Regions from separate parts of the Deinococcus detaillensis genome, predicted to be linked through region 2. Evidence: riboswitches for the same ligand, from Rfam matches in the RefSeq annotation. Region 2 holds a riboswitch; the other holds the start of a gene.
The links. A riboswitch is a leader RNA that binds a small molecule or an ion and turns the genes downstream of it on or off. The one in region 2 is predicted to bind thiamine pyrophosphate.

Region 1: linked by a shared signal. The riboswitch ahead of FNU79_RS13675 (thiaminase II/PqqC family protein) and the one ahead of FNU79_RS06415 (thiamine ABC transporter substrate-binding protein) in region 2 are both predicted to bind thiamine pyrophosphate.

Annotation. Positions count from the first base shown of each region.
Region 1 covers NZ_VKDB01000017.1:1,940-14,634, forward strand. Annotated here, with positions in the region: gene FNU79_RS13610 (TCR/Tet family MFS transporter) at 1-153, shown strand, start outside; gene lepB (signal peptidase I) at 201-770, shown strand; gene FNU79_RS13620 (hypothetical protein) at 792-1,292, opposite strand; gene FNU79_RS13625 (isocitrate/isopropylmalate dehydrogenase family protein) at 1,378-2,373, opposite strand; gene FNU79_RS13630 (MBL fold metallo-hydrolase RNA specificity domain-containing protein) at 2,457-3,908, shown strand; gene FNU79_RS13635 (FKBP-type peptidyl-prolyl cis-trans isomerase) at 3,982-4,317, shown strand; gene FNU79_RS13640 (hypothetical protein) at 4,411-4,677, opposite strand; gene FNU79_RS13645 (DUF4388 domain-containing protein) at 4,756-6,126, opposite strand; gene FNU79_RS13650 (hypothetical protein) at 6,151-6,426, shown strand; gene FNU79_RS13655 (sensor histidine kinase) at 6,512-7,888, opposite strand; gene FNU79_RS13660 (nucleoside hydrolase) at 7,937-8,908, opposite strand; gene FNU79_RS13665 (ABC transporter substrate-binding protein) at 8,958-9,983, opposite strand; gene FNU79_RS13670 (ABC transporter permease) at 10,004-10,765, opposite strand; gene FNU79_RS13675 (thiaminase II/PqqC family protein) at 10,772-11,470, opposite strand; TPP riboswitch at 11,522-11,629, opposite strand; gene FNU79_RS13680 (DUF7079 family protein) at 11,768-12,382, shown strand; gene FNU79_RS13685 (hypothetical protein) at 12,433-12,695, shown strand, end outside.
Region 2 covers NZ_VKDB01000004.1:175,318-193,835, forward strand. Annotated here, with positions in the region: gene nuoH (NADH-quinone oxidoreductase subunit NuoH) at 1-1,070, opposite strand, end outside; gene nuoG (NADH-quinone oxidoreductase subunit NuoG) at 1,070-3,235, opposite strand; gene nuoF (NADH-quinone oxidoreductase subunit NuoF) at 3,339-4,673, opposite strand; gene nuoE (NADH-quinone oxidoreductase subunit NuoE) at 4,670-5,332, opposite strand; gene FNU79_RS06390 (DinB family protein) at 5,334-5,825, opposite strand; gene nuoD (NADH dehydrogenase (quinone) subunit D) at 5,822-7,063, opposite strand; gene FNU79_RS06400 (NADH-quinone oxidoreductase subunit C) at 7,185-7,880, opposite strand; gene FNU79_RS06405 (NuoB/complex I 20 kDa subunit family protein) at 7,868-8,404, opposite strand; gene FNU79_RS06410 (NADH-quinone oxidoreductase subunit A) at 8,448-8,774, opposite strand; TPP riboswitch at 9,094-9,201, shown strand; gene FNU79_RS06415 (thiamine ABC transporter substrate-binding protein) at 9,257-10,288, shown strand; gene FNU79_RS06420 (class I SAM-dependent methyltransferase) at 10,298-10,858, opposite strand; gene FNU79_RS06425 (aldose 1-epimerase) at 10,859-11,749, opposite strand; gene rlmB (23S rRNA (guanosine(2251)-2'-O)-methyltransferase RlmB) at 11,746-12,471, opposite strand; gene FNU79_RS06435 (hypothetical protein) at 12,526-12,921, shown strand; gene FNU79_RS06440 (DNA-3-methyladenine glycosylase) at 12,960-13,583, shown strand; gene FNU79_RS06445 (hypothetical protein) at 13,686-13,988, shown strand; gene FNU79_RS06450 (aspartate-semialdehyde dehydrogenase) at 14,234-15,253, shown strand; gene acs (acetate--CoA ligase) at 15,342-17,294, opposite strand; gene moaA (GTP 3',8-cyclase MoaA) at 17,460-18,497, shown strand.

The DNA.
Region 1 (12,695 bases), on a different contig from region 2:
GGCGGCTCGGGAGTGCGCTTTCCGGGAGCCGCGTTTATGATGGGCGCGGTCTTTTCGGTGATCGGACTGGGGCTGGCGTGGGCGGCGCTACGCAAACTGCCTCCCGCTGCCGGGCCTACGGTGATAGAAGCTATTGAAGTCAAAACCGTCTGAACGGCGCTGGCCCCGCCGCTCATCCGCGTGCCCTACACTCAGCCCCGATGAACCGCGTGTGGCGCGAAGCCATTTTACCGCTGCTGGTGCTGTGGCTGATCTCCACTTTCGGCCTGACCCTTGCCCGCGTAGACGGCAGCAGCATGAACCCCACCTTGCAGACGGGTCAGGCCATGCTGCTGCTCAAGTCTCCGCGCTGGGGCTACGCTTGGCACCTGACCAGCCTCCCCTACCGGCGCGGCGATATCGTCATTTTCAAAGCCCCGCCAGACAGCGAGTACGCTTGGGAGACGCTGAGCATTTTGGGCGTCTGGGAAGTTCGTCACCGTTCCTACAACATCAAGCGGGTGGTGGGGGTGCCGGGCGACACGGTAGAAATCAGGGGCGGGCAACTGCGGGTCAACGGGCAAAAAGTAGCTGAACCCTACGTCAGCGGAGGAGCAGCCCAAGACGAAGCGCCAAGCCGAGTGCCGCCGGGAGCGGTCTACGTGCTGGGCGACAACCGCCAACTCGCTGAAAGTGTGGACTCGCGTTTTTACGGGCCAGTCAGCGTGAAAGACGTGGCGGGCACGGCAAACATCAGTTTGTGGCCACCGGGCCGGGTGGGCGGGCGATAAGGGCCAGCCTACCTCGGCGCTTCAGCTTGAGCCACCCGAACTGGCCGCCGCCGCGTCGTTTTGCTCATCTTCCAGCGCTTTGTAGGCGCAGGCCGCCGCCAGTGCAGCAAGGCCCAGCGGCACGTTACCGATCTGGAGATTGACATCCTTGCCGTCCAGGTGGCCGCCGATGCGTCCGGTCAGGTGCTGGCCGTCGAGTCTCAGGTCTAGGTCTTTGCCACTCAATTTTCCCGAGAAGCGGCCCTGTACGCGGTTGCCGCTGATGTCCAGGCGCACGTCGTCGCCGTCAATGCGCCCGCCGAGGCGCACCTGCACGTGCGTATCACTCACCTCGCCGTCGGCATCGAAGCCCCCGAAATGGCCGCCGATTCTGCCGTTGACCTGATCACCGCTGAGGCGCACATCAATGTCTTTGCCGTTGAAGGTGCCGCCGATGCGTCCGTGAAGGCGCTCGCCCTGCCATTTGGCGTGAATGTCGTAGCCCGCCGTGATGCCGCCGATGCGTCCGTCTAAATCTGCCATGCCGACATGATAGAGACAAGCCGAACACGAAGAAGTGGGACGTGCGCCAAGCTGAGGCGGCACGTCCCACTTCACGGCGTCTGGTTTACAGGGAAGCAATCAGCGCTTTGGTAAATTCTTCGGTGCCTGCTGTGCCGCCGAGGTCGCGGGTGCGAGGGCCTTCTTGCAAGATTTTGTTGACAGCGTTATCGAGGCGCGTGGCAATTTCGGTTTCGCCCAAGTGCTGGAGCATCAGCACGGCGGCCAGCACGGTGGCGGTGGGGTTGGCAACACCCTGCCCGGCGATGTCGGGGGCCGAGCCGTGAACCGATTCGAAGATGCCGAATTTGTCGCCAATGTTGCCGCTGGCGGCGATGCCCAGACCGCCCACCAGACCCGCCGCGAGGTCGGAGAGGATGTCACCGAACATGTTGGTCATGACCAGCACGTCGAACTGGGCAGGGTTGCGGACAAGCTGCATGGCGGCGTTGTCCACGATCATGGTGCTGGTGCTGAGGTCGTCCATGCCTTTAACTTCGTCCAAGATGGTGTTCAGGAACAGGCCCTGCGTGACCGGCAGCACGTTGGCCTTGTGCACCACCATGAGTTTCTTGCGGCGCTGCATGGCGAGGTTGGCGGCAAATTTGCCGATGGCGAGGCTGGCGTCTTTGGTGATCACGGTGTCGGCAATGGCGGTATCGCCGTAGCGGCGTTCCTGCTCGACATACAGGCCCTGGGTGTTCTCGCGGACGATCACCAAGTCCACGTTGTCATACGACCCCGGCACCGGGCGGGTTTTGGTGGGGCGCACATTGGCGTACAATCCGTACTTCTGGCGCAGGTGGCGAATCGCGCCCTTGAAGCCGTCCGGCTTGTCGGTGGGGCTGGTGGCCGCGCCGAACAAAGTCGCGTGGGTGTTTTCCACCGCGTCGTAGGTGGCCTGGGGGGTGGACGTACCGTGATCGAGGAAATATTCGTAGCCTGCTTCGGCGTCGATGTACTCGGCGTCGAAGCCAGCGGCGTCCAGCACGCGGCGGGCTGCCGGAATCACTTCGTGTCCTATGCCGTCGCCTTCAATCAGTGCAATGCGGTATTTAGCCATAATGGGTTCAGTTTAGGGGATGGGGGCCAGGGCGCAGGCTCGCGGGGTGTTTCTGGGTGAGGGACCAGAGCCTACAATGCCCCATGAATCTGCAAAGTCTGGGCGCAGCCGGAACCGTCACCGGCAGCTGTCATCTGCTCACGCTCGGCGGCCAGCAACTCCTCGTCGACTGCGGCCTGTTTCAGGGCGACGAGCACTTGGAGGCCCGCAACCGCGAAGCCTTTCCCTTTGAGGCGGGCGACCTCTCGGCGGTGCTGCTGACCCACGCCCACCTCGATCACGTCGGGCGGCTGCCGCTGCTGGTGCGGCGCGGCTATAAAGGCCCGATCTACTGCACTCCGCCGACCCTCAAGCTGGCCGAAACCGTGCTGCTCGACAGCGCCCGCTTGCAGGTGGAAGGCTATAAGCAGGATGTCCGCAGGGCACGCCGGATGAACCGTGAGGCGGACGTGCCGCAGCCCCTCTACGACGAGGAAGACGTTCACCGAACCGTCGCGCTGATGCGCCCCCTGCTGGAATTCGGCCAGACCCTCGCGGTGGGACAGGTCAAAGTGCGGGCCGAGCGGGCCGGGCATATCCTCGGCAGCGCTTACCTGATTCTGGACTCCGCAGAAGGCCGGGTGATCTGCTCCGGCGACCTTGGCAACCGCGAAAGCGGCCTCCAGCAAGACTTCACGCCGCCGCCGGAAGCCGACGCGGTGCTGATCGAAACCACCTACGCCAACCGCACCCACCGCCCCCTGGCAGAGACGCTGGCCGAGTTCAGAGACGTGCTCAACAGCAGCGTGCGGCTCGGCGGCAAAATCCTGATTCCCAGCTTTGCCATCGAGCGGGCGCAGGCGATCTTGTATTACCTCAAAACTCTGATGGACGCTGGAGACGTGCCGCGTGTGCCGATCTTTCTCGATTCTCCGATGGCGGCGCGGGCCACCCATGAATACTTCGAATTCGGTGACGAACTCATTCCCAAAGTCCGCGAAGCCCTTAAGAGCGGCCAAGACCCGTTCAAGCCTTCCACCCTGCACGTCGTGACCAGCAGCGCCGAGTCGCAGCGCATCAACCGCTATGACGGCGCGGCCATCATCATCGCGGGCAACGGCATGATGTCCGGCGGGCGCATCCAGCACCACCTCAAGCACCAGCTCTGGAAGCCCAGCACCAGCCTGGTGATCGTCAGTTACCAGTCGCCCAGCAGCCTCGGCGGGCGCATCGTGGCGGGCGCGGAGCAGGTGCAGGTGTTGGGCGAAGACGTGGCGGTCAGGGCCCACGTGCATACCATCGGCGGCTTCTCGGCCCACGCCGACCAGGACGACTTGCTGAGCTGGCTGGACACCACCGGCCAGGCCCACATCTGGCTGGTTCACGGCGAGGCGCAGGTGATGGACGAATTTCTGCCGGTTCTGGCCGAGCGGGGCCGAGTTGCCGACCGGGTGCCGAGGCGCGGCGCAGTTAACTTGGAGCAGACCCATTTCGCCGGAGGCAAACCGCCAGGTGAGGTGGACGAGGTGAGCAGAGGGGTGGGCCAAGCAGAGTAGTGCTGGCAGAATAAGACCAATCCTTCAGCTTTATCTCAGGTTTGGATGCCGGGGGTTTGTTAGGCTCTGGAGCATGACGAATCCCACTGAACTCCAGATCGACAAGTACCACGAAGGCAACGGCGCACCCGCCAAAAAGGGCCAGATGGTCAAAGTGCATTACACCGGCACGCTGGAAAACGGCACCAAGTTCGACAGCAGCCGCGATAGGGGCGAGCCGATTGAGTTTCAGCTCGGCGTGGGCCAGGTCATTCAGGGCTGGGACGACGGCATCTCGCAGATGAATGTCGGCGACAAAGCCAAGCTGACCATTCCGCCCAGCCTGGGCTACGGCGCACGCGGCGCAGGTGGAGTCATTCCGCCCAACGCCACCCTGATCTTTGACGTGGAACTGGTGGACGCCCGCTAAATTGCCACCCAAATACAACGCCGCCGAATGCTTGGAGAAGCTTCGGCGGCGTTTGCTTGTCGTCTGTAGATCGGAGACTGATTGGTCGGGGGTCTACATGTCGCTTGAGGCGTCGTCAGGAGACACCGGGTAATCGCGCGGAATTTCGGGGTCTGCGGGCGGTGTCCAGCCTTCCGGCATCTCGGCGTCGGTCAGGTTGCCCTCGCCGCCCGCGTCACTCTCAAAGCCCAGATCGGGGTTGCCCGGTGAGTCCTGAATCACGCCCCGGTTTTGGTTGGGGGTCTTGGTGGCGCTCTCCGAATCGGTGCCGCGTGTTTCGGGAGCGCGGTCAAACTGCTCGTCGCTGGTATGTCCGGTCATGGCTGTATTGCAGCACGCCGCAGGGAAAGTGGGGTGTGCGGACGCTAAAGGCCGAGTCAACCCAGAGGCCGTATCAACTCAGAGCTGGAGCTGCGCCGCCGCCGCCTTGAGTTTGTAACGGGCCATTGCCAGATTGGCCTGCTCTTTGCGCAGCACCACATACAAAAACAAAGTGGTTCCCGGCAAGATATACAGCAGGTGGTACTGCTGCTCCAGAGTCACCATCATGTCTTCAATCTGGCCCTCAATGCCGAGCAGTTCCATCGAGCGCTTTTGCGCCCTGACCACTTCGGTGGTTCCGGCTCCGGCCAGTTCCAAGTCGATGCCGCTGCCGACCATGTCCAGCGCCATGCCGCTGCTGTAATCCACCAGGGCCGCCGCCACCGCACCGTCAATCGATAAAATGTCGCCCACCAGGATGTCACGGCTGTTGGGTTTGCCAAGGAGTTTCTTTTCAATTTCCTTACTCGGCACGGAAATAGAGCTGGGCACGGAAGTCTGAATAATATAAAGGCCCATTTCGTCTTCGTCGATTTCTTCAGAAACGGCAATGGCGTCGTCGAATTCAAATTCGGGAGGATCGTCAAAGGCGTCTTCGCTGAAGATATCCAGATTGCTGGTTGCCTCTGCATCTGCATCTGGCTCATTGTTCTGTTCTGGCGGGGCGGGAGCCATCGCTTCTTCGTCTTTTTTAACCATCGCGTCCATCAGCAAAGAAGACAGCGGCAAAGTGGGCTGGTTATTGTGGTTGTGGTAGGAGCGCTCCACCGCAATTGAAATGTTGTCCCACATCATGATTTCAATGGCGGCTTGTTTGTTGCTGAGTTCTTGGCGGTGAACATAAGCGCTGACAAACTTGCCCTTGTACAAATGGATGCGGCCCCACTTCTCCGCCGCAGAAACATGAATCGAAACGCTTTTGGCTTCCCACTCCATCATCTGCAAAAAGCTGGAGAGCATCAGGCCGCGCAGGGTGCCGTTGACCAGGCCGACCATTTCTTTTTCGATGGCTTTGCTGACGCTCAAAGCGCTTTCGGGCGCGATGATCGGCAAGCTGCCAAAGCGCTCGAAGACCGCTTGAAAGTCGGCTTCGGGCCGGTCAGAGAGCAGCAAAAAGAAGGTGCGCGGCCAGTTGCGCTTGGCATGTTCGAGCAAGCTCTCGACGCTGCCCTCGAGCAAAGCGGGATCGAGCACCACCAAATCCGGCGGGAAGCTCTCGTAAGCGCTCATCACGGCGGCCACACTGCCCGTCGTTTCGATGCGCCACTTGACCGACTCACGGCTGTACCGCCGTAAATCTTTTTCGAGCTGCGGCGCTTGCTGGGTCAGCAGCAGCAAGAATTTTTTGGTTTCTACACGGGCAAGGATAACTTCACCTCCTTTGGCGGGGCCGCCGACACTAAGTTGGGGGGAAACGAAGTCGCTGACTTGAAGCACAGCAGCCCTCACTTCTTGAGATTGGATTGTAGAGCAGTGGCAAACGGCAAAAGGGAAACTTGCCAGAGTGAAGGCGGTTTTAGAAAACGCGGCTGGGAATGGGCGGCAGCAGGCTTCCCAGCGCGTGAGCAAGGTCTGAGATTCAGTATAAAAAAAACGCCTTACATGGCAATGACAAGCCCGACACGCAAAATGACTTTTGTTCAGCTGACAAACAGCGCTGCCCTTCAGCAAAAACGCTTGATGAATAAGGGCGCTCAATCACCCACCAGCCGCTCAACTGGCCGCTTACTGGATTTACGCTTTTGGTAAGGCCACCTGACAATGTTAAGCTTTTGTGAAGGCGTGCCCGTTTAGATTTTGGTTTGGCTGGGCTCCGATTTGAGTGGATTCTGGTTTAATTGGGCTTTGCTTTGCTGCTCCCCTCCTCTTCCCACTCGGCGCTGTCTTCATCTCCAAAGTCGTCGCCCAGTTCTGGCCCCGGAAGAGTCAGGCTAAAGGCCGCGCCGCCCTGCGGATGATTGCCACCGCTCAGCTCGCCGCCGTGCGCCTGGGCAATTTGGCGCGAGACGCTGAGGCCCAGCCCACTGCTGCCCGAGCCGCTGACGAACGGATCGAAAATGCTCTCGCCCAGCTCGGAGGGAAGGCCGGGTCCAGAGTCGCGCACAGTGAAGCGCACCTGCTGCGGCGTTTCGCTGAGGTCGATCTCCACCCAGCCTGCCGCTCCCGCCGCCCGCCGCGCATTGGCCAGCAAATTGCGCAGTGCCTGAGTCAGCCGGTCAGGGTCGCACAGCACCATGCCGCTTTGCCAGTCGCCGCTGAAGGTCGTGCCCGCCACCAAGCGGTCTAGGCGGCCCTGCAAGGTGCCAGCCGGAATGAAATGCCAGACCAATTTCATTTCGAGCTGACCGCGTGCCAGTTGCATCAAATCTTGGGTGGTGAAGGTCAATTCGTCAGCGACCAGCGCGGCGCGGGCCACGTCGGCGTCTCCGGTGCGCTGGGTGGCCTGACTGAGAGAAGCCCGCAGCACAGTCAGCGGAGCGCCGAGTTCGTGAACAATCTGCCCCAGAAGCTGCTTTTCGCGGCCCTGCTGCATTTCGATGCGGGCCAAGAGGCGGTTGATGGCGGTCAGCAGACGGTAGACCTCGTCTTGCTGCTGTGGGAGCGGAAGCGGCATGACCGTTTGGGCCGGATCAATGCGGTCAGCCAATTGAGCGGCGCGGCCCAACCCGCCCAGAGCGCGGCGGCCCACCAACCAGCCGAGCAGCATCATCAAAGCCGGCGCGGTCAAAACAGCTATCCACAGCAGCCGCCAGGCGCTTTGGCGGGCCTGAACCAGCGCGTCTTCAGGCAGGCCGACCCAGATAAAGCTCTTGCCGTCGCCGTAGCCTCTCAGCTCACGGGTGGCGGTGCGAACCAGCAAATCTTGAATCAGCACCTCTGTTTTGCCCCCGAAGGGAAACGGCGAGTTTTCGTAAACCTTTACACCCGCGTTGGCATATGTCACTTTGCCGCCGCTGTCCACGACCATGGCGTAACCGCCGCTGGGGGTGGCGGGCTTGCCCAGGCCGCTACTGCCACTGCCGAAGGCCTCAGCGAGTCGGTCAGCGCGTTCATCGAGGCGGGCCTGAAACTGAGTGTCGAGGTCGCTGAGCAGCTTGGCGGTAATCAGCGCACTGACCAGCCCCACCACCAGCAGCGCCAGCAGGGTATACAGCAGCGCCAGCCGGAAGCGCAGGGTGTGCAAAAAACGCAATCGGGCCGAGTCGGTCACGCGCCAAGTCTAGGGGGAAACGGTGAGACGCGCCTCACGGCGGGCCGGTCAGCGGTAACGGGCGATCCTTTCCACCAACAAATTGAAAAAGCCGTCGGCGTCCACCTTGAGGGCCACGTCTGCGTTCGGGGGCTGGCCGGTCACGCGCCACACGTCGCACACCGTCCGGCCTGCGCTGAGGCCATCCGAAATGTCAATATCTACCCGCATGGCCTGAACCTCAAACAGATCGGGCTCAATCAAATACGCCGCCGTCATCGGGTCGTGGAGCGCTCCGCCGTCCCAGCCGTAGCGCTCAAGGTGGTGCTCGGCAAAAAATTCCAGCAGCACAGCGGTGAACTCGCCCACTTTGGTGCCGAGCTGCCGGAAAGCCGCCACCCGCGCCGGATTGGCAACCGCTTGATGGGTGGCATTCAGGCCGAACATGGTCAGCTTGAGGCCCGTTTCAGCGGCGCACTCAAAGACGATCCGGGCGGCGTGCGGGTCACACAGGGCGTTGAACTCAGCGCTGGGCGTCCAGTTGCCAGTGTCCAAGCTGCCGCCCATCCAGACGACTTCGCGGATCAGCGGCGCGATATCGGGCGCGAGGCGCAGGGCCAGCGCCAGATTGGTGAGGGGGCCAGTCGGCAGCAAAGTGACTTGGTGGGGCCGCTGACGAACCGCATGGATGATGAACTCAGCGGCGTGCAGCGCTTCGGCTCCCCGCTTGGGCGTGGGCAGATCGGGGCCGTCGAGCCCGCTTGCGCCGTGAACCGACTCGGCACTCAGGCGCGGGACGACGAGCGGGCGGTCAGCGCCAGCATAAATCGGGAAATCTGCGCCCGAAGTCTGATTGATGAGTTCGCGCACCACCAGCGCGTTGTGGGTGGTGCGCTCCAGGCCCACATTGCCGTAGGTCGTGGTGACGCCCAGCACCTCCAGCTCGGGGCTTGAGCAGGCCAGCAAAATGTTGATGGCGTCGTCGTGGCCAGGGTCGCCGTCGAGAATGACCGGGCGGGGAGCAGCAGGGGGCGGCGTCATGCCAAATGATGGCACAGCGCCGCCCGGCTCCCGTTATGTCCGGCTCCCGTTATTTCACCTGCGGCAGCAGCTTATTGGTAAACAAGCTGTCAAAATCGAGCCGCTTCACCGCTTTGCCCTCCGGCGTCCGGATCGCGCCCGCCTTCAGCAAAAAGGCCGGATACGCCGTCCACATCTTCAAAGTCTGCTGGCCCCACGGCTGGCCGGACTGGGCGTACGCCTGATGGTTGGAGAGCCAGGCCGTTCCCTCGGTCAGCACCTTCGGATCAGGAAAGGTGCCCTTGGGAACGGCCCCCAGCATCAGTGCGGCAGCCTCGGCGGGGTGGCGCTCGGCGTAGGCGTAGCCGCGTGCGGTGGCCGCCAGAAAGGCCCGCAGCTTGGGCGTGTTGGCCGCCAGCCGCGCCGGATCAGCTACCAGAACCGGCGTGTAGTAATCCGGCACGCCGTAGGCGGTCAGCGAAAAGGTCCGCAGCGGCGTGCCGGCCAGCCGCGCTTCCACGCCTTCGGTGCCTTCAAAAATCCACATGAAATCGGCCCGCTTGGACAGCAGGGCGGGCAAACCACCCGCGCTCAGCACCGGGCTTTTGAACTGGCCCTGCCCGCCGTCGTTGCGAATCAGGCGCTGAATGATCGGGGTTTCGTACGGCGCACCGAAGGCCGCGTAAATCTTGCCGTCGAGTTGCTTGGGCCGCACCACCGCCGAACTCTTGAGCACCGCGAAGGCAGCGGTATTTTTGGCCAGAATAGCCGCGATACTGATCACCGGATTGGGCGAGGCGGCTGAGGCGGTCACGCTTTCCGCGCCGGAAATGCCCACATCGGCGCGGCCCGCCGTGACCAGCACTTCCGGCGAGGTGGAGGCGTAGGGTAAGACAGTGAGCTGCACACCCGCCGCTTTGTACCAGCCGCGCTGCTGCGCCACGTAAATGCCGATGTGGTTGACGTTGGGCGTCCAATCGAGCGCCAACGTCACCGGCAAGAGGGGCGGGGTGGTCTGGGCCTTGGCAGTCTGGGCTTGGCCGAGTGAAAGGCTCAGGCCGAGGGCCAGCGCCAACGTTTTGCGGATCAGGGTCATGGTGTGTTCCTTTTTGAGCTTCAGGATTGGTCGGACAGTGGCGGACGGCCCCGCAGAGCGGCGCGTTCCAGCAGCGAGACGAGGCCCACCAGCAGCACGCTGAACAGGGCGGTCAGGGCGATGGCTGCAAAAACCAGCGCAGTGGCGCGGGCGTTGGCACTGGTCTGAATCAGGATGCCCAGCCCGGCGTAGCCGCCGACGTACTCGCCCACGATGGCGGCGGTCACGGCGTAGCTGGCCGACAGGCGCAGGCCCGCGAAGAAAGCAGGCAGAGCCGCCGGAAAGCGCAGCAAAGCGTCACGCTGTGAGGCCGAAGCGCCGTAGCTGCGGAACAGGTCTTCGAGCTGGGGATTGGGCTGCATCAGGCCGCCGAGCGTGGACACCGTGATGGGAAAAAAGCAGAACAGCGTGACCATCACCAGCTTGGGCAGCAGCCCGAAGCCCATCCACACCAGCAGCAGCGGCGCGAGCGCGATCAGTGGAATGGTCTGCGAGACCACCAGCCAAGGCAGCAGGGTGCGGCGCAGCCCGGCGGAGCGCCGCAGCGTCAGCGCACAGCCCAGCCCCAAAATCAGCGCCAGCAGCAGGCCCAGCAGGGTTTCGGCTAATGTTTGCAGGGTGTGCATTGCCAAGATGTCGGCGTTGAGCCGCAGCGCCGCCCAGACCTGACTCGGCGCAGGAAGCAAGTTGGGCGCGACCCAGCCCAGCCGCGAGGCGGCTTCAATCAGCGCGGCGGCGGCGAGGCCCAGACCCACGGCGGGCAGCAGCCCAGTCCACTTCACAGGGAATTAAGTCCTTAAGCCGGCTTGCCAGACCGTGTCGTAAAACAATTTCTCGCAGTCGTAGGTTTGCGAAACCACCAGTTTCAGCGCTTCCACTTCGGCAGGGGTCTGGCACAGCCGCTCCAGCAGGGCCGCCTCGCCGCCGTTGACGCTTTCTTCCAAGTGGTCGTGCAGCGGAAAGAAAGCCACCTGCTCGTCGGTGAGGTGATAGTGGCGCTGCAAAGCTGGCCCGACCCGCTGGCAAATGGCGATGAACACGCTCTCGCTGGCGCTGAGGCTGGCGAGCATGCCCACAAAGCCGTGCCGCAGCAGCGCGTAATAAAAATGACTGGTCAGCGTCAGGCAACCGGCCAGCGTGATAATGTGCTCGAAGTCGGAGGGTGTCAGGCTGATGCCCGCGCCGAAATGCTGCAAGCTGCCCTGTCCGGCAAAGACCGCTTTGGGGTCGTGCTTGGCGCTCAGCGTCCGGTGGGCCGCTTCGTCGGGCGCGTGAGCCAGCAGCAGCGCTTCGAGTTGAGGTGAGTGCTGCACCAGCCAAGCGTCTTGCAGGGCAAAGACTTGCAGGTGGCCCAAGCTGGCCTGACCACTTTCTATGGCTCGCCAGAGCGGATGCTCGATGAGAGCTTGGCGTTTGGCCTGCAAATCGGGGCCGAGCAGTGCGGATAAAAAGGAACTTCCAGTCCATTCAATGGTGGTCTTTTGCATAAGCCTCCCCAGCTCTGGGAAGGGGCATGGACAACGCGCAGCGCGGCAATGGCGAAGTTGTCGTCACGCTCCCTCCGGCGGCGTTACCCGCGTCAGGTTCCAAGGGTTTGATCTCAGCCCGGGCTCCACTTGGCAGCCCGAGCACCCCCGGTGACACGGTCACGCTAGCACAGCCGGAGCGAGGCAATTAAACCAGCAGGACTGGTCAGTGAAGGCACAGCGAGTGGTGACTGAGCGCCACTGGATAAGCAGCCCGTTCACAATCCAGCTGCGCTGCGCCAGACTAGACCTCAGCCGATGCCTCTGCCCCACGCGCCCTTTACCCCCGCCCAACTCGCCGTGCGCCGCCGCGTCTGGGACGCGTTGGGCGAACTGTTTTTGGACACCGACACCCGTCCCAGTTTGCCGCTGATCGCCCACCGCTTGGCTGAATCCGGCCTGGACGAGGACGCGCTCGGTGAAATCTGGCACGAGGAGGTGACGCCCGCCCTGCTGTTCAATCTGACTCTGGTGGCTGGTGAGTGGGCCTACTTTGAGTCGGACTTCTTGGAGCAGCGGATCGTGCGTCGGCGGGCCGTCCGGCACCGGCTAAGGCGCTGGTCACTCTCAGCACTGATGCAGCGGGTCTGGAGCCGCGAAGTGGAGCCTGCTTACGCGGCGGCCATGCGGCTGCGGAGTGGTTTGCTGGCTCTCCCCGACGCTGAGCGCTCAGCGCGGGCCGCCGTCTGGCATGGGATGGCCCGCGCTTACTTCTGGCCTGAACTGCCGCCGCTGCCCACTTGCCCGGCCAGTGCCGCAACTCTCACAACCGTCTGGGCCGACTTGGAGCCCACCTTGCGCCCGCTGCTGCTGAAGAGCGAGAACCTGGAGCGCAGCGGCCAAGCCGTGCTGGCGCTCATCTCTTTGGCTTGAGAGAGGGGATAAAAGACAGATTGCTGTCTTTCTGTCTGATAGACTAAGCTATGCAAACCACCCTGCGAATAGACGATGACCTGCACCGCCGCGCCAAGATGGAAGCCCTGCGGCGCGGAATCACCCTTACCCAGATGGTTGAAGCCGGCTTAAAAGCTCAGCTTGTAGAAGAGAAAATGGCGTTCAAGCTTCACACCTTTTCTTCTGACGTGCCTTTTGATTTCACCCCCGAACAACTTAAAGCACTCATCAACGATGACAGCGAGCAAATCGCCAAAATGGGCCTTCTTCTTGAAGAAGAAACGCCGATTCA
Region 2 (18,518 bases):
ACCACGCCGATGACGCCCAGAATCGCCAGCGGCCACAGGCCCGCCCCACGAAAGTAGGTCAGGTAAAAGCCGGTGATAACGGTGTTGGCCAGCGACAGCGGGAAGATCAGCTTCCAGCCAAAGCGCATCAGTTGGTCGTAGCGCATCCGGGGCAGGGTGGCCCGCACCCAGATGAACAGGAACAGGAAGAAGGCAATTTTGAGAATCAGCCAGATGAAGGGCCAGTTGGAGATGCCGGGAATCAGGCCGTCTAGGAAAACCGGCCCTTTGTAGCCGCCGAAAAACAGCGTGGCCATCAGCGCCGAGGCGGTGATCATATTGACGTACTCGGCCATCTGAAAGAGCGCCCATTTGATCGCCGAATACTCGGTCAGGTAACCCGCCACCAGTTCCTGCTCGGCTTCGGGCAGGTCAAAGGGGGTGCGGTTGACTTCGGCAAAGCTGCTGACCAGAAAGGTGGCGAAGGCGAAGACCTGAAAGACGATCAGCCAGCCGTTGGTGGCTTGCCAGCCGATGATCGACTGAAACGAAGCGTTGCCGACCAGCATCAGCAGGCCCAGGATGCTCAGGCCCATGCCGAGTTCGTAGGAGATGATCTGCGCCGCACTTCGGAGGCCGCCCAGCAGCGGGTATTTGGAACCCGAGGCCCAGCCGCCCAGGAAAATGCCGTAGACGCCCATGCTGGTAATCGCCAGCAGGCCGATCACACCGACGTCTAGGCTATAGACCCAGGGGTTGAGACCGAAGAAGCTGCCCGCCGGGCCAGCCGGAATGCCGCCAAAGGCGGTGAGGGCGCAGGTGATGGCGATCAACGGCGCGAGAGTGTAGACGAGCTGATCGGCCTTGGTGATCCGCAGATCTTCTTTGAAGATGCTCTTGATGGCGTCGGCCAGCGGTTGCAACAGACCCATCGGCCCGACGCGGTTCGGCCCCCAGCGGATCTGCATACGGGCCAGCAAACGCCGCTCGATCAGGGTCATGTAAGCAAAGGTGGTCAGCAGGGCCAGAGCCACCAGCACGCCCTTCACCACCGTCCAGAGCAGATCGAGCCACCAAGCAGTGTCGGGCATCAGTCGTCACCGGCCACGAACGTGGGGGTGGAGGCCATCGGGAGTTCAATCATTCCGGCGTGGTAGACGGGGTCGCTGCGTTTCATGCCTTCCTTCCAGAGAAGCGGGGTATACGGTGCGGCGGGCGCGTCATAGCGCATCCCCAGCGGAGCGATCAGCCCGTGAATAGGCAGTTCGGCCACGTTGACGCCCAGCCGCTCGCTGAGCAAGTTCTGGGCGCTGCGGATGCCGCGAATGCTGGTTTTGATTTCCAGCGCTTCGGCCACGATGCTCAGGGCGCGGATGAAGTCGGCTGCCTCACCGTTTTTGAGGGCGGCGGGGCGCAGCGGCAGCAGGCGGCCTTCCAGGTTGACGGTGATGCCGCGCTTTTCGTAGTTGGTCACGGCGGGCAAAATCACGTCGGCTTGCAGGGCGGTGGCGGTCAGGTGGGTGTCGTGGGAGATCAGGAAGCGGGGGCGGCTTTGCCCTTCCGCCAGCGGATTGAGGCGGCTGATCAGCGCCACCCGTGCCTGCGACAGTTGGTCGTAGCGCAGACCGCCGGAACGCGGCACCAAGTTCAGCGAGGCCAGTCCGCGTGCATTGGCTCCGGCAGGCAAAGCCAGAATGCGGGTCTTTGTGCGCTGGGTGAGTGTTTGCAGAGCGCTGCGGGCCGCGCCGCTGAGACTGGCTAATGCTTCCGCGCCTAGCACCAGAATCGGGCGCTCGGCGGTTTTGAGGAGGTTGGCAGCGGCGCTCACGGCAGCATTGTCGGAGCTACCCGTCAGGCCCGCCAACGCGGTGGCGGCGTCCATCTGAGCGCTGAATCCGGCCTGCTCGCTGAGGCGGCTGGGTTTGGATGAAATAACCGCCAGCTTCTCACGCTTGCGGGCGGGGCGCTCCACCAACCGGAGATCGGCGATGGCGGTGCCGTGATGAAACTCAGCCGGCAAAATCCCGCCGCGCAGCATTTCCAGAATGCGGAGTTCCAAGATGGGGGCTTCCTCGCCCAGATCGGCTCCCAGCACGACAACACCGTCTGACTGCGCGATTTCGGTCAACGTGGGGGCGTCGGTGCCGTAAGTGGCCTGACGCGGCCAGTAATCGACGCTGGCCAGTCCGGTCAGCCCCACGAAGGCTTCGGCAGCGATACCTTCTTCCAAAGTGGAATCGGCATTGAGGAAAATGGCCAGGTCGTGCGCGTCCAGCCCGGCCATGCCTGCCCGGATGGCGTCTACCGCTTGATCCCAGGTGGCGGCAACCAGTTCGCCGTCCTCGTTGCGGATCATCGGGGTGGTCAGGCGGTTCTCGGAGGCGAACACGTGCCCGAAGCGGCCCGCGTCGCAGATCCACGCCTCGTTGACCTCGCGGTTTTCACCGGCCACGATGCGCTCCAGGCTGCCATTGCGGGCGTCCACCGTGATGGAGCAGCCCACCGGACACAGCGTACAGGTGGTATGGGTGTGGTCGTATTCCCAGTTGCGGCCACGAAAACGGGCCACGTTATCGAGCAGCGCTCCCACCGGGCAGATGTCGGTGATGTTGCCCTGAAAGCCGACTGGCAAGCCGCCCTCCGCCGTGTCAATGAAGGTGTGGCTGCCGCGCTCAATGAAGTCGAGGACTTCCTGGCCCGGCACTTCCTCGAAGTAACGCACGCAGCGCTTGCAGTGAATGCAGCGCTCCTGATCCAGGATCACGTAGTCGGAAAGTGGGTAGTGCTTCTCGGCATGGCGGCGGTCAAAGCCGAAACGACTTGCACCGTAGCCGTATTCGAAGGCGCGGTCTTGCAGTTCGCAGGCTCCGCCCTTGTCACAAGTCGGGCAGTCGAGTGGGTGGTTGAGCAGCGTGAACTCCATCATGCCGGCCTGCGACTTGGCAACGATTTCACTGGTGGCGGCGGTTTTGATCTGCATGCCCTCGGTGGCCATCATGGTGCAGGCGGCCATCGGCTTGGGAAACCAGAAGATTTTGGGCGTGGCCGCGTCGCCCTCGCCTTCCATGATGAAGCTGCCATCCGGATTTTTGCGCGGGCTGCCGGACTCGATGAGGCACATCCGGCACGCACCGACGGGCGAGAGGTAAGGATGGGCGCAGAAATACGGCACATCTTTTCCGGCCTGAAACACCGCGTCAATGGCGGACGTTCCGGCAGGGAGGTCTAGGGAAATGCCGTCTACATGAACTTTCATAACTTGCCTCCGGCAAAGGCCTGTGGATTATGGTTTGTGGCTTGTGGACGAAGAAAGGAACGGCCAAAGCTTAAACGCTTGCTCCCGCCTCCGCAAGCCGTACTCACGCGTCCCGCCACCGATTCCGTGCCGGATAAATGGGTTTGCCAGTATTCGCCAGCGAGTCGTACTCGTCTCTAAATAGCTTGATGCTGCTCATCACGGGAGAGAGGCAAGCGTCGGCCAGAGCACAGAAGCTTCTGCCGCCGATGTTGTCGCACATGTCCAAGATCAGTTGCACGTCGCCGGGTTGCCCCTGACCGCGCACCTGTTTCTCGTACATCCTGACCATCCAACTGCCGATACCCTCGCGGCAGGGCGTGCATTTACCGCAGGATTCGTGGGCGTAAAAACGAACAAGGTTCCAGGTGGCGTTGACGATACAGTCAGCTTTGGGGATCAGGGTGACGCCGCCGGTGCCGAGAGAACTGCCCGCCGCCGCCAGCGCTTCGTAGTCCATGCCGGTGTCGAGAATCGCCTCGGTATACGGCAGCATCATGCAACTGCTCCCGCCGGGAATAATCACCTTGATGTCTTCCAGCGGCCCGCCCGCCCAGTCAAAAATCAGTTCGCGGAAGGTCGTGCCCAACGGCAACTCGTAGATGCCGGGCCGGGCGACGGGGCCGGAAATTTGAAACAGCTTGGTGCCCTTGCTCTTCTCGGTGCCCATGCCCGCGTGCCATTCCCAGCCGTATTTCAGAATCTGGGTGGCGGCACAGAATGTTTCGACGTTGTTGATGGTGGTGGGCAGCCCGTAAAGGCCCGAGGCGGCGGGGAACGGCGGCTTGAGGCGCGGATTGGCCCGCAGCCCTTCCAGACTGTTCATCAGCGCAGTTTCTTCGCCGCAGATGTACGCGCCCGCGCCCCGGTGGAGTTGCAGATCGAAATCAAAGCCGCTGCCGAGAATATTTTTGCCCAGGAAACCAGCTTCCCGCGCTTCAACGATGGCGGCCCAGATGCGCTCGGCGGCCTGCACGTATTCGCCCCGGATATAGATGTAACCCAGAGAGGCCCGCATGGCGAAACCGCCGATGATCATGCCCTCGATCAATTGGTGAGGGTCTTCAGACATCAGATAGCGGTCTTTGAAAGTGCCGGGTTCGGATTCGTCGGCGTTGCACAAAATCAGGTGCGGCTTGCCGTCGTTCAGCGGCATGAACGACCACTTGAGACCGGTGGCAAAGCCCGCGCCGCCGCGCCCGCGTAGGCCCGACTTCTTAACTTCGTCAATCACCGCGTCGTTGCCAATGGCAAAGGCCCGCTGCACCGCTTGGTAGCCGCCGGACAACAGATAACTCTGAAGCGTCCAGCTTTCGGGGCGGCCCACGTTGGCGTACAGCGTCGGCGCAAAGCGGGGATCTTTGCCGCTGGTCACGGGTCTGGGGGGAGCGATGGTCATGATGGGTTCCCGTTGGCCGCTGCTTGATGGGGCAGCGGGTACAAAGCGTCAGTACTGCCGCCCGCCGCCTCGCCGCTGGAGAGGTACTGGCGTCCGTCTTCAGCGACGACCACGGGCACCGGATGATGGTCTACGGCCAGTGCGCTTCCCAGCCGCATGGCCTGAAGCAGATGGTCGCAGCGGGCGCGGGTCACGGATTCGTAGTAGCCCTCATCGTTGAGTTGCATCACAGGCGCGGTGCCGCAACTGCCCAGGCACTCCACCTTTTGCAAGCTGAAATAACCGTCCGGCGTGACTTCACCCGGCTGCACGTCTAGTGTTTCGACCAGGTAATCCCACAGCTCGTCGCTGCCCGAAAGCGCACACATCAGCGTGGAGCAGACTTGCAGGTGGTACTTGCCGGTGGGCAGGGTGTGATAGGTGGAGTAAAAGCTCATGACGCTGCGGACTTCGGTGGGGGTGGTGCCGCACAGCGCAGCGATTTCGGCCAGCCGCGATTCGTGAACGAAGCCCTCAGCGTCTTGGACTTCGCGCAGCAGCGGCATCAAAGCACTTCTCTTGCCCTGCGGCGAGTTGGGGTAGCGGCTGAAGATATCAGCAACCAGGGGTTGTTTATCGGCAAAGTAGTGAACAAGGGAAGCAGTCTGGGCTTGGGTCACGTCATTCTCTCCAAATCGGCCAAGTAGCACTTTCCAACGCGGCCATCTGCTCGGCGGTGTGCCCGCCTTGCCGCAGCAGGGTCATCAGCTGGCCCCGGTGGTGGGCGTCGTGGACGAGGGTGTGCTGCAAAAAATGCACCGGATGGCTTTCGTACTGGCCTTCAAAGTTCCGGTACTCGTTGAGCGCAGCTTCCACAGCAGCCAGCACGGCGCTGTCACTTTCAGTAAAGGCGCGACGCAACTCGCCGGGATCACGGGTGGTGAGCGTATTGTTCGGCCCCAGCTCAAACTCAATCGCGTCCGCATGGGCAGGCGAAATCTCGTTGAGCCAGTCCTTACGAAAGCCTGCCATGTGCGCCAGTTGCTCCACGACGCTCATTCCGCCCTGACCGTCGGAGATGTTCAGATCGGCGTCGGAGAGGTGATCCAGCACAGCCGTATTGACTCTGGCATTGCGCGAAAAGGATTCCAAGATCAGCTCAGGTACGCTCACCGGTCCACGTCTCCCAGCACCGGGTCAATCGTCGCCAAAATGGTAATCAAGTCGGCGAACTGCCCGCCCACACAGGCGTATTCCAGCGCCTGCAAGTTGACGAAACTGGGAGCGCGAATCTTGACACGGTAGGGCATGGAGCCGCCGTCGGAAATGATGTAATAGCCGACCTCGCCGCGTGCGGTTTCCACCGGCACATACACTTCGCCAATCGGCGGGTGGAAACCTTCGGTGACCAGTTTGAAATGGTGAATCACCGCTTCCATGCTGGTTTCCAGTTCATGACGCGGCGGCAAGCTGATTTTGCGGTTGGGGTCTTTGACCGGGCCGGGCTTGAGGCGCTTGAGAGCTTGGCGCACGATTTTGGCACTCTCGCGCATTTCGTCTAGCCGCAGCACGAAACGGGCCTGCGAGTCCCCAGCTTGGCTGACCGGCACGTTGAAATCGTAGGTCTCGAAGCCGCAGTACGGATTGGCTTTGCGGTGATCGAGCGGCACTCCCGAAGCGCGGAGGTTCGGCCCGGTCAAGCCCAGATCAATCGCCACATCCGCCGGAATGACGCCCACGCCCACCGCCCGGTCCAGGAAAATCGGGTTGGTGACAAAAAGACTCGCGTATTCGTCCACGTGCTTGTCGAAGGTGTCGACAAACTTCTGCACGTTGTCGGTCCAACCGTCAGGAATATCGCGCGACAACCCGCCCACCCGGAAGTAGCCCTGATTCATCCGGTAGCCGCAGACTTCTTCAAAGAGGTCTTGCACCGCTTCTTTTTCGCGAAAGCAGTAGAAAAACGGCGTGATCGCGCCCAAATCCATCAAAGCCGTGCCGATGAACACCAAGTGCGAGTGAATTCGGCCCAGTTCGTGCAGCAGCACCCGCACAGTAGTGGCGCGTTCGGGCACCTCGGCCTGCATCAGTTTTTCCACACCCAGCACATAGGCCAGCTCATGGCCGAACGAGTGCAGGTAATCGGTGCGCGGCGCGTAAGTCACGCCCTGCTGGTAGGTGCGGTGCTCAAACGTCTTTTCGAAGCCGGTGTGCAGGTAGCCCATGTGCGGCGTCACCTTGATGACGTATTCGCCGTCCATATCCACTACCAGACGCAAAACGCCGTGGGTGCTGGGGTGCTGCGGCCCCACGTTCAGGCTCATGATCTCGGTGTGCATCAGTGCCCCGGACTGCGCGGTCAGCGATCCGACCCGCTCCGGGCGGCTGCTTTCCTGATGGTCGGGCTGCATCTCGCGGCGGGGTAATGTGCCGCTCTTCTTGTCTACTGGGGGTCTTTCTTTGAGACTCATGGTGTCACCTCAGTCCGTACACGAGTGGGGCAAGCTGCCGCGCCGCCTGATCCTGAACCGCTCACTTCGGCCCGCCTTCCGGCATCACCGGCGGCTCGATCTCGCGGGTGCTGCCTTTGCGCAGGCTGCCGCGCCAGCCAGTCAGGCCCGCACTTTGGCCGGTCATGCCTGCACGGAAGGCGGCGGGGTCGAGGAAGCGGCCGTCCCGGAACAAAGTGGGCGTCTCCTCCAGCGGGAAATCCTTGCGGAGCGGGTGGCCCTCCAAATCATCAGGCGTCAGCACCTTGCGCAGATCAGGATGACCGTCAAACACCACACCCATCAGGTCGTAGACTTCGCGCTCAAGGTAATTGGCCGACTTCCAGACCGGGTACAAGCTCGGCAACGACTCGCCGTCGCGCAGCCAAACGCGCATAAACAGGCGGCGGTGGTCGTAGGGATGGTAGATGTTGTACAGCACGCTGAAACGCTGCGGGCGCGGCTGCACATATGCGCCGTAGTCCACGCCCACGACGTCCATCAGCATGAAGCCTGCCGACTTGAGGCGCTCGGCAGCGGAGCGCAGTTGGTCAGCCTCCACCACGCCAGTCGGCTCGGCAGCGTCTTCGGGAATCAGGCCCAGCTTGCCCATCAAGGCTTCGACCACGTCTTTGAGTTCTGCAGGCGCGTGGTCGCCAGACGCACTGACTCCGTCTACCTGCACGCTGCCGCCGCCCGCGCTCAGCACGACTTTGTCTTTGCCGTCTAGCGCGTCCATGCGTCCACCATCGGCAGCTGATTGCCGAGTTGGTCAAAAGCCTCGCCGCGCACTTTTTTCTGAAGTTGCATTACGGCAAAAATGAGCGCTTCGGGCCTCGGCGGGCAGCCCGGCACGAAGATGTCGACCGGCACCACGCTGTCCACGTTTTGCACGATGGCGTAGTTGTTGAACATGCCGCCGGAACTGGCGCACGCGCCCATGCTGATGACCCATTTGGGATCGGGCATCTGGTCATAGACGCGGCGCATGATCGGGGCCATTTTCTTGGAGAGGCGTCCGGCCACGATCATCACGTCGGCTTGGCGGGGCGAGGCACGAAACACCTCTGAGCCGAAGCGGGCCAGATCATTACGCCCGTCGGTGGCACTCATCATTTCGATGGCGCAGCAGGCCAGACCAAAGGTGGCGGGCCAAAGCGAGTTGCTGCGGCCCCACGCCACCAGTTTTTCCAAGCTGGAAAAGAGAATGCCTTCAGATTCCAGTTCTTGCCAATCGCGTTCAAAGAGTTCTTTAAGGGGCATCAAAAACCTCCCGCAGAGGAGCTTAGGAAAAAGGTCAAAGGGTTCAGTTCCATTCCAGTACGCCCTTTTTGAGAATGTAGAAGTAGCCCACCAGCACCAAAATCAGGAAGGTGATCATTTCCCAGAAGGCGAACGCGCCAACTTTTTGATAGGCCACTGCCAGCGGATAAAAGAAGGCCGTTTCGATGTCGAAGACGATGAAAAGCATAGCGACGAGGTAAAAGTGCACCGGGAAGCGCTCTCGGCCTGTGCCTTCGGGGTCGTTGCCACTTTCATACGGCATCAGTTTGCTGAAGCTCGGCTTTTTCGGCCCCAGCAAAATGCTGACGACCACCGCCAGCACGCCGATGCCGCCCGCAATCAGCAGCATCACGATCATGTGGGCAAATTCACTCATAGTCCTCCTTGTTGCTCTTCAACGTATTCAATCTTACGGGGTAGTCGAGCGTTTGGGTGAGCTTGTGCCGTTTTTCACGAGCGAGCCACAAAAAAGGGGGCTTGAAGAGGGGGCCTGAAGGTAAATCCGCCGCAGCGGGAGGAGTTGTGTGTGCGCCTCCCAATTTACCACGTAAAGCGGAAAAAAGGGTGCCGGGGAGCGGCGGCAGCGGCCACTCGGCCTGTCCTTAACCTGATCTTTGGTTTTGAGCTGAGAGGGCATTTTGCAGCGCCGCACTTTGCTATCTTCCCAGGTGCGTCACCGGGGGTGTCTGCCCGCACAGTTGCGGGCCGGGCTGAGATCAAACCCTAGGAACCTGAACCGGATCATACCGGCGGAGGGAGCGTGACTGCCGACCTCCCTGCTTGCTTCGGGGGCCGGCAACGCTTCTCCTCTGACGCCAGAGGGGATTTTTTATGTTGAAACACAAAAGTACATTTCTGAGTTTGCTGCTGCTCGGCAGTATTGCTAGCGCCGCGCCGATCACCCTGACGGTCATCACCCACGACAGCTTTGACCTCAACAAAAAGCTGATCGCCAGCTTCGAGCAGCAGAACAACGCCAAAGTGCGCTTCATCAAGGGCGGTGACGCGGGCGAGATGCTGAGCCGCCTCATTTTGACCAAAGCCAATCCGCTGGCGGACGTGGTGTACGGCTTAGACAACACCCTGGCTCCCCGCGCCGCCGCCGCTGGCCTCCTGGACGCTTACAAAAGCCCGGCGCTGAGCAAAGTGCCCGCCGCTTACCGCCTCGACGCCTTCAACCTGAACACCGTGGAATACGGCTACGTGGCCTTCAACTATGACCGCGCTTGGTTCGGGAAAGCCGGTCTGGCGCTGCCCAAAACATTGGACGACCTCAAGACGCTCACCTACGCCAAGCTGACGGTGGTGGCCTCACCCGCGACCAGCAGTCCGGGCCTCGCCTTTTGGCTGGCGAGTGTCAACCACTACGGCCAAGCCGGAGCGGTGGCGTGGTGGCAGGCGGCCCGCACCAATGGCATGAAGGTCACGCGGGGGTGGAGCGATTCGTACAACAAAGAATTTACCCGCAACGGCGGCAAATATCCGATCGTGCTGAGCTACGCCAGCAGCCCAGCCGCTGAAGTCGCCTACGCCGAAGGCTACAACCCCAAGAAGCTGCCTGCCCAGTCACCCACCGGCAATCTGCTCCTTCCAGGCAGCGCCTTTTTGCAACTGGAAGGCGTCGGCGTATTGAGAGGCACCAAGCAGCCCGCACTGGCCCGCAAGTTCGTAGATTTCATGCTCTCGGCAGCGGTGCAGGCCGACTTCCCGACCCGCATGTGGGTTTATCCGGCGGTGGAAGGCGTCCCACTTGATCCGGTGTTTCAGTTTGCTCAGGTGCCGGAAGGAGTCAAGGCGCTGACGTCCACCAACACGCAGGCGCTGGTGGACGTGTGGGTCAATCAGGTGTTGCGGGGACGCTGAAGCAGCAGGTCAGGCAGGTTTGCGGGCGTCCAAAATGATGGAGGCGAAAGCCAGCGGCCCCTGACCACCTCTGAAATCAGCGTTGCGGTGATCGAGCAGCGCCGAGCGGTAAACCGGCCCATCCGCTATGCTCCACGGCTGGCGGTGAAACTGACCTTCGGCATCGTGGTATTCCAGCAAAGTCACTTCAAAGCCTGCTTGGGCGAATACCTCAGCGAACAGCTGAACGTCGTAGACGATCTGGTGATCGGCGGCGGGATGGTCGGGAGGGCCGGGGCCGCCCACTTGCACGGTGCGCTGGTAGTCAGCGTCCGGGAAGTGAGCGTCCGGCACGGCTACCCGCAGCTGTCCACCCGATTTGAGAAAGCGCCAGCACAGGCGGGCGGCGGCGCGGCCCTCCTGCAAAGTCAGGTGTTCCCAGACGTGTTCGCATAAAAAAGCGTCGGCTTGCTCAGGGCCGAAAAAGCGCTCAAAACTTGAAGGGTTGGTCAGGTCAAGCTGCTCTTGCTGGGTGGCCGCCCAGCCTTCCCAAGTCTGTTCACCCGCGCCCAAAACGATGCGCTCACCCACTCACCAATCGCCCTCCAAGCTCAGCCGCACTGCGCCGGAGAGCGATTGCTGCGGCGTGAGCGTTTTCATGTCGGTGCCGTGGACGCCGCGACTCGCCAAGTTGAAAGCGTCGGTGGCGTGTGAAACAGGTTCCAGCGCTAATGAGCCGTCGGGGGCGGTGAAGAGAACCAGATGCGAAAAGACGTTATCGGCAGTGAGGGTCAGCGAGCGCTGAGGCCAGTTCAGCCGGGCCGTGCCTTCCCACGAAGCGAACACCGCGTCAATTTGGGCGTCCCCGACTTGGCGGGCCGAGCTGAAATCCAGCGCGGCGGGAATAGCCTGTGCGCCGCCCAGCGGCAAGCTGTTTTCGTCGGTGGCGTACCAGCCGCCCGCTTCAAACTGCAAGGTGGGCTCTTGGCCGCCCTGCAAGCGCTGGAAGTAAGGGTGCAAACCTATTCCGGCGGGCATGATGCTGTCGGACACGTTGGTGAGCGTCAGCGCCGTGTCGCAGTGCGGGCCACTTAAGTGGTACTCCATCTGCGCGGTAAAAGCCCAAGGCCAATTGACATCCGCAAACTCACGGCTGTCAAAGGTGCACCTGATTTGGGTTTCGCTGATTTTCTGGACCTGCCAAGGCCGGTTGCGAACGTCGCCGTGCTGAATCAGCGTGCTGCCCGCTTTGGGGCGGAGCTGAACGGTGAGGCCTTCAAATTCAAAGCGGGCGTCGCGGATGCGGTTGCTGTAAGGCATCAGGGCAAACATGGCGGTGTCGCTGCTGGAGTGGACTGACTCGGTGTTCACTGGGCGCATCACCGAGCGGCCCGAAGCGGCGCTGAGATTCAGGATGCTGGCTCCGTATTCTGGCGCGACTTCCAGCGTCCAGTATTCGTTTTGGATGGTGCAGGTCTTCACGGCTTCGCCTTGATGGGGCGGCTGCTGACGGCGTGGTGAATGAGGATGCCTGCCGCCACACCCGCGTTGAGGCTCTTGATTTGGCCGCGCACGGCAATGCTGACCAGTTCGTCGCACTTTTCGCGCACGAGGCGGCGCATTCCCTCGCCCTCCGCGCCGATCACGAGGGCCAGTTTGCGGTCATAGTCCAAGCGGCGCAAATCAGTGGCCGCTTCGCCCGCCGCGCCGTAAATCCAAACGTTATCTTCTTTGAGCTGGTCGATCAGCCTCGGCAGATTTTTGGTTTGGGCCACCGGCAAGTAACTGGTCGCGCCCGCCGCCGCCTTGGCGACCACGGCACTCAGTGGAGCGCTGCGGCGTTCTTCCACGACCACGCCGTGAGCGCCCAGCACCTCGGCGCTGCGAATAATCGCGCCAAAGTTGCGCGGGTCGGTGACGCCGTCAAGGAGAATCATCAGCAGTTGCTCACCCTTTTCGTCGGCGCGGTCTAAGATGTCGTCCACAGTGGCCCATTCGAGGTCTTCCACTTCAGCCATCACGCCTTGGTGCTGGGTGGTTCCGGCGAGTTGATCAAGCTCGATGCGCGGGGCAAATTTGAGGCGCACTTCAAAGGTTTTGAGTTCGCGCACGAAGCTTTCTTCGATCCCTTTAGCGACGAGCAGTTCGGAAACGCGCCCGCCTTGCAGGGCTTCTAACACGGGATTACGGCCATAAAGGAGCATACAGGAGAGTCTAGCGCGGCTGGAGACTCAGGCTTCAGGGTATAATCAGCGAACATGTTGAATTGGCTGCCTTACCTGATCTACTTGACGGCCTCTCTCACGGCTCTCCTCTCTCTCAGAATGTTCTGGGAGGGCGGCCTTCTGACGATCATCAGCAGTCTGGCCGCGCTGGGTGGAGCGATCTGGGCAGCCTGGTACGTTGCTACCCTCTCCAAGCAGCCGCAGTTGCCGTCAGCCTTCAAGGATTTGGCGTTCTCCTTCATCTGGGGAGGCGTTATCGCTCTGGGCTGGATACAACGTCTGGTTTTACGCTCAGAACATGGCCCCGCACTCGATTCCTTTGAATCCGGTGTCCTAATCTTTCTGCTCTGCTTTTTGGTTTTTATGGCCGTGTCATGGCTGATGATCCACCGCTCTCAATACTTCAAGAGTCGCGCGGGCAGAGTGTAATTTGACTGATCCGAACCCGCTGTAAACTGAACATATTCGTGCCCACTCCCTACACCCCCGCCCACTTCGACGCCAACCCCGTTGAACTCGCCCGAGAACTGCTCGGCGCGAGGCTGGAGCGCACCTTGCCCGACGGCAGAGTTTTGGCAGGCCGCATCGTGGAAGCCGAGGCGTATGACTGCCCCCGCGATCCGAGCTGCACGGCGGGAAGGTTCCACCACATCAAAACGCTGGAGCTGGCCGCGCCGCCGGGACAGTTCGTATTCTGGGTGGCCTACGGGCATCCGTTGCTACAAATCGCCTGCCGCGCCGAGGGCATCGCCGCCAGCGTGCTGATTCGCGCTCTAGAGCCGCTTAAAGGCGTGGACGCCATGTTGGAGCACCGCCCAGTGGTCAGTGGGCGCAACCTCACCAGCGGCCCAGCCAAGCTGGTGCAGGCGCTGGCGCTCAGTCCCGCCGCGTTTCGTGGCCAACCTGTCAATGGAGCGGCGCTGCGGCTGCTGCACGGCGAGGCCGTGCAAGATGAGCGGGTCAGCATCACGGCGCGGGTGGGCATCGCGGCGGGGCGCAATTTGCCTTGGCGCTTTTTTGAGACCGGCAGCAAATGGATTTCGGGCGGCGTGCCGAGCATGGAACTTGCGCCGCGCGAGCGAGATCTCTAGGAGAAGTCGAAAGACAAAATCGCGGCGCGGCGGTTAGGTTGCGCTATCATGCCGCATTATTCCAACTGTACGGCGGGCCGATGGAAGCCGCTGGGGAGCGCTATGCCTGTCACCATTCGGATTTTTGGTCAAGAGGCCCAGTTTCATCAGGGGCAGTGGCATTGTGAAGACGACGGCGTGCTGGCCATGCTCGACGCGCTGGCCGACCCACGCGCTCAAACCCCCAACGCCGAAGAAGAACACGCGTTTTACTGCGCGGGGCGGTTCGGCGGCTCGGTCTGGGTGGGTAGCGAGTGGAAGATGGCCGAACTCCCCGAACCCGAACTCAAACTCGACGCTTATGCTCTGCCCTCGCCCAAGCCGGAGCGCGGCGGCTGGCTGCCCTGGAGCCGCAAGAAGCGCTGAAGGCTGCGCTTGGAAGGTGGCAATTGAGAAGAAGGCAGGAAATAAACAACTCCCTTGACGGCCCCTCATCTGGCCGCTACTGTAACGCTATGCCGGTTGCCGCCGTTTCCTTGACTCTCCGTGTGATTCTCACTTCGCGGTAGCGGCCTGCTTCCCGCATTGCCGCCCGCCCTCTTCTCGGCGGGCTTTTTTATTTTCGGTTGACGCCTCTCCCCCGCCCTTTTCAGCCCCACAGGAGAACATTTATGCGCCTTGCCATTGTCGGAGCCACCGGAGCGGTTGGACACGAACTTCTCAGCGTTCTCGAAAAAAGCAGCCTGAAGTTTGACGAGTTGCTGCTCTACGCCTCGCCGCGTTCGGCGGGCAGCACCCTCAAGTTCAAAGGGCAAGACCTGACCGTGCAGGTCACTCCCGAAGGAGCCATTCCCGCCGACGTAATCTTGGCCTCGGCGGGCGGCAGTGTCAGCAAAGCTTTGGCTCCGGCCTGGGTGGCGGGCGGCGCAACTGTTATCGACAATTCCAGCGCCTTCCGCTATGACGACAGCGTGCCCCTGGTCATTCCGGAAGTCAATGGCGAGGCGGCCCTGAAGCACCAAGGCATCATCGCCAATCCCAACTGCACCACCGCCATCGCCGCCGTCGTGGTCTGGCCGCTTCATCAGCGCTTCAGCGTCAAGCGGATGATCGTCAGCACTTATCAGGCCACCAGCGGCGCGGGCGCAAAGGGAATGGAAGAGCTGGAAACCCAGACCCACATGGTTTTGCACGGCAAAGAAGCTCAGGCCAGCGTGTTCGCCCACCCGATTCCCTTTAACGTCATTCCGCACATCGACAGTTTTCAGGACAACGGCTACACCAAAGAAGAAATGAAAGTGGCCTGGGAAACCCAAAAGATCTTTGGCGACCCGAATTTGATCATCAGTTGCACCGCCGTGCGGATTCCCACCATGCGGACTCACTCCGAAGCGATCACCCTAGAATTTGAGCGCCCCGCCACGCCGGATGAAGCCCGTGAGCTGCTGCGAGCCGCCCCCGGCGTGGAAGTCCGCGACGACCCCGCCGCCAACCTCTACCCGATGCCCCTGACCGCCAGCGGCAAATACGACGTGGAAGTGGGCCGCATTCGCGCCAGCCTCGCTTTCGAGGGCGGCTTGGAGCTGTTCGTCAGCGGCGATCAGTTGCTGAAAGGCGCAGCACTCAACGCTGTGCAGATTGCCGAATACTTGCAGGAAAAGGGAGCACTTAAGGAAAAAGCGCTGAGCTAACCTAAAGTAAGTTCATAAGGAAAGACGCCGCAACTCTGTAAATTGCGGCGTCTTTCCTTATTGAAATTTCAGATAGCTCTCCAAAGAACTACAACACTTCCGCCGCTTGCAGCCGTTCCAACACGCTGGGATCTTCCAAGGTGCTGGTATCGCCCTGAATTTCTTTGCCCGCCGCGATCTGGCGCAAAAAGCGGCGCATGATCTTGCCGCTGCGGGTTTTAGGCAGGGCGTCGGCCACGATGATGGCGTCGGGGCGGGCCAGTGCGCCGATTTCTTTGGTAATGAAGGCGCGGATGGCTGCCGGATCACACTCCATCCCACTTTGCGGCGTCACGAAGGCCACCACGCACTCGCCTTTCACCTCGTCGGGCCGGCCCACCACAGCAGCTTCAGAAATGCTGGGATGGGCCACCAGCACCGATTCGATCTCCATCGTCCCGAGGCGGTGGCCCGACACGTTGAGCACGTCGTCGACCCGGCCCATCACGGTGATGTAACCGTCGGCGTCTTTGCGTGCGCCGTCGCCCGCGAAATACACATGCGGAATTTCGCCCCAGTAGGTCTTGCGGTAGCGCTCGTCGTCGCCATAGACAGTGCGGAGCATACTCGGCCAGGGGCGTTTGATGACCAATAAGCCGCCCTCGTCGGGGCCGAGTTCGTGGCCGTCACGGGTCAGGATGGCCGGTTCGATACCGAACATCGGCAGGCCCGCGCTGCCGGGTTTGGCTGGAAAAGCCCCCGGCAAAGTGGTCAGCATGATGGTGCCGGTTTCGGTTTGCCACCAGGTGTCGATGACCGGGCAGCGCTCGCCGCCGATGACGCGGTGATACCACATCCACGCTTCAGGGTTGATCGGCTCGCCCACGCTGCCCAGCAGCCGCAAGCTGGAGAGGTCGTAGCGGCCCGGGTAATCGTCACCCTGACGCATAAACGAGCGGATGGCGGTAGGCGCGGTGTACAGAATATTGATCTTGTGCTTTTCGATGACGCTCCAAAAGCGGCCCCAGTCCGGGTGGTTGGGCGCTCCCTCGTACATCACAGCGGTTGCGCCGCACAGCAGCGGGCCGTAGACGGTGTAGCTGTGGCCGGTGACCCAGCCGACATCCGCCGTACACCAGAACACGTCGTCTTCCTTGAGATCAAAAGCGGTCTGCATGGTCAGGAAGGCGCTGACCATATAGCCGCCAGTGGTGTGCAGCACGCCTTTGGGCTTGCCGGTGCTGCCAGAAGTGTACAAAACAAACAACGGGTGCTCGCTGTCGAGCGGCGCGGCCTGATGCTGATCGCTGGCCTGACCCACTGCCTCGCTCCACCACACGTCGCGGCCCTCTTTCATCGGCACGGCCACCCCGGCGCGGCGCACCACCAGCATTGTTTCCAAGCTCGGGGCAAGCTCGGCGGCGGCGTCGGCGTTGGCCTTGAGCGGCACGGGCGCACCTTTGCGGTAGCCCGCGTCGGCGGTGATCAGCACCTTACTCTGGGCGTCGGTGATACGGTCAGCCAGCGCCGACACCGAGAAGCCGCCGAACACCACGCTGTGCACCGCGCCGATGCGGGCGCAGGCCAGCATGGCAATTGCCGCTTCGGGAATCAGCGGCAAGTACAGCGTGACCCGGTCGCCGACTTGCACGCCCAAGTCGGTCAGCGTGTTGGCGGCCTTGCTCACCTCGCGCAGCAGTTCGGCGTAAGTGAATGTCCTGACTTCGCCGTCCTCGCCTTCCCAAATAAACGCCCGCTTGTCGCCGCGCCCCAGCTCCACTTGGCGGTCGAGCGCGTTGTAAGCGATGTTGGTCTGCCCGTCCACGAACCAGCGGGCGTGCGGCTCTTGCCAGTCAAGCACCTGCGTCCACGGCTGCGTCCAGCTCAGTTGGCCCGCCACCTCCGTCCAGAAGGTTTCGGGATCATCCAAGCTTTGGCGGTAGCGGCGCTCATACTCCCCGCGCTTGATACTGGCCTTCGCCGCAAACTCGGCGGGCGGCTCGATGACGCGGGTTTCGTGAAGCACGTTGTCAATCAGCATGTTGTCAATTTGGTCGGTCATGCAGTGTCCCCTTGTGTGTGGCGCTGTGGAATTCGGTGGTGGTGCCATGCTATACCCGTCCGCCAACGCGCACGGGGGGTTGAAACTTATTTTCGGGAAGGCCGGAGCGGTGGATTGAACTCCAAGCCCCTACGCTGCCGCCGCCGCTGAGCTATAACCGGAAGCGTGATCTCCCCCGCGCCCCCCCTACAAAGCAACTTCGTGCAAGACGCCTTGGGCCGCCCGCTGCGCGATTTGCGCATCAGCGTGACCGACCGCTGTAATTTGCGCTGCACCTACTGTATGCCCCGCGAAATCTTCGGCCCCGATTACGCTTTTTTGCCGCGTGAGGAGCTGCTCAGCTTCGAGGAAATAGAGCGGCTCTCGCGGCTGTTCGTCGAACTTGGCGTCCAAAAGCTCAGGATCACCGGGGGCGAGCCGCTGCTGAGACGCGATTTGCCGCAGCTCATCGAGCGCCTGAGCCAGATTGAAGGCGTGGACGACCTGGCCATGACCACCAACGGCCTGCTGCTCCCACGCTTGGCAGGCGACCTCAAAGCGGCAGGCCTGCAGCGCGTAACGGTCAGCTTAGACAGCCTCGATCCAGAAACCTTCGGCAAGATGAACGGGCTGGGCGTTCACCCTGACAAAGTGCTGGCGGGCATTGAAGCGGCGTTGCAAGCGGGACTGGGCGTCAAAGTCAACACGGTGGTTCAGCGCGGCGTCAACGACTCAGCGCTGGTGGAGCTGTGGACAGCGCTGCGCTCAAAGGCCGTGGTGCGCTTCATCGAGTTTATGGATGTGGGCAACCACAACGGCTGGGAGATGAGCCAAGTGGTGCCGTCGAGCGAGGTGATCGCCCGTTTGGCCGGATCAGGTTCGCCGCTGCGCCCGCTCGACGCCCATTATCAGGGTGAGGTGGCTTCCCGCTACGCCGACGCGCAGGGCTTTGAAGCGGGCGTGATCAGCAGCGTCACCGCGCCGTTTTGCGGCGACTGCTCACGGGCAAGGCTCTCGGCAGTGGGGCAGCTCTACACCTGCTTGTTTGCCACTCAGGGCACCGATCTGCGCGGCCCACTGCGGGCAGGCGAAAGCGACGCTGAGCTGCTTGAACGGCTTAGGGGCGTGTGGCAAGTCCGGCGTGACCGCTACAGCGAGGAGCGCGGCGAGGCCAGCGGAAAACGCCGTGAGCAGAAAGTGGAAATGTCGCACATCGGCGGCTGAGGGCAGCCAGCGCTGGCCTTT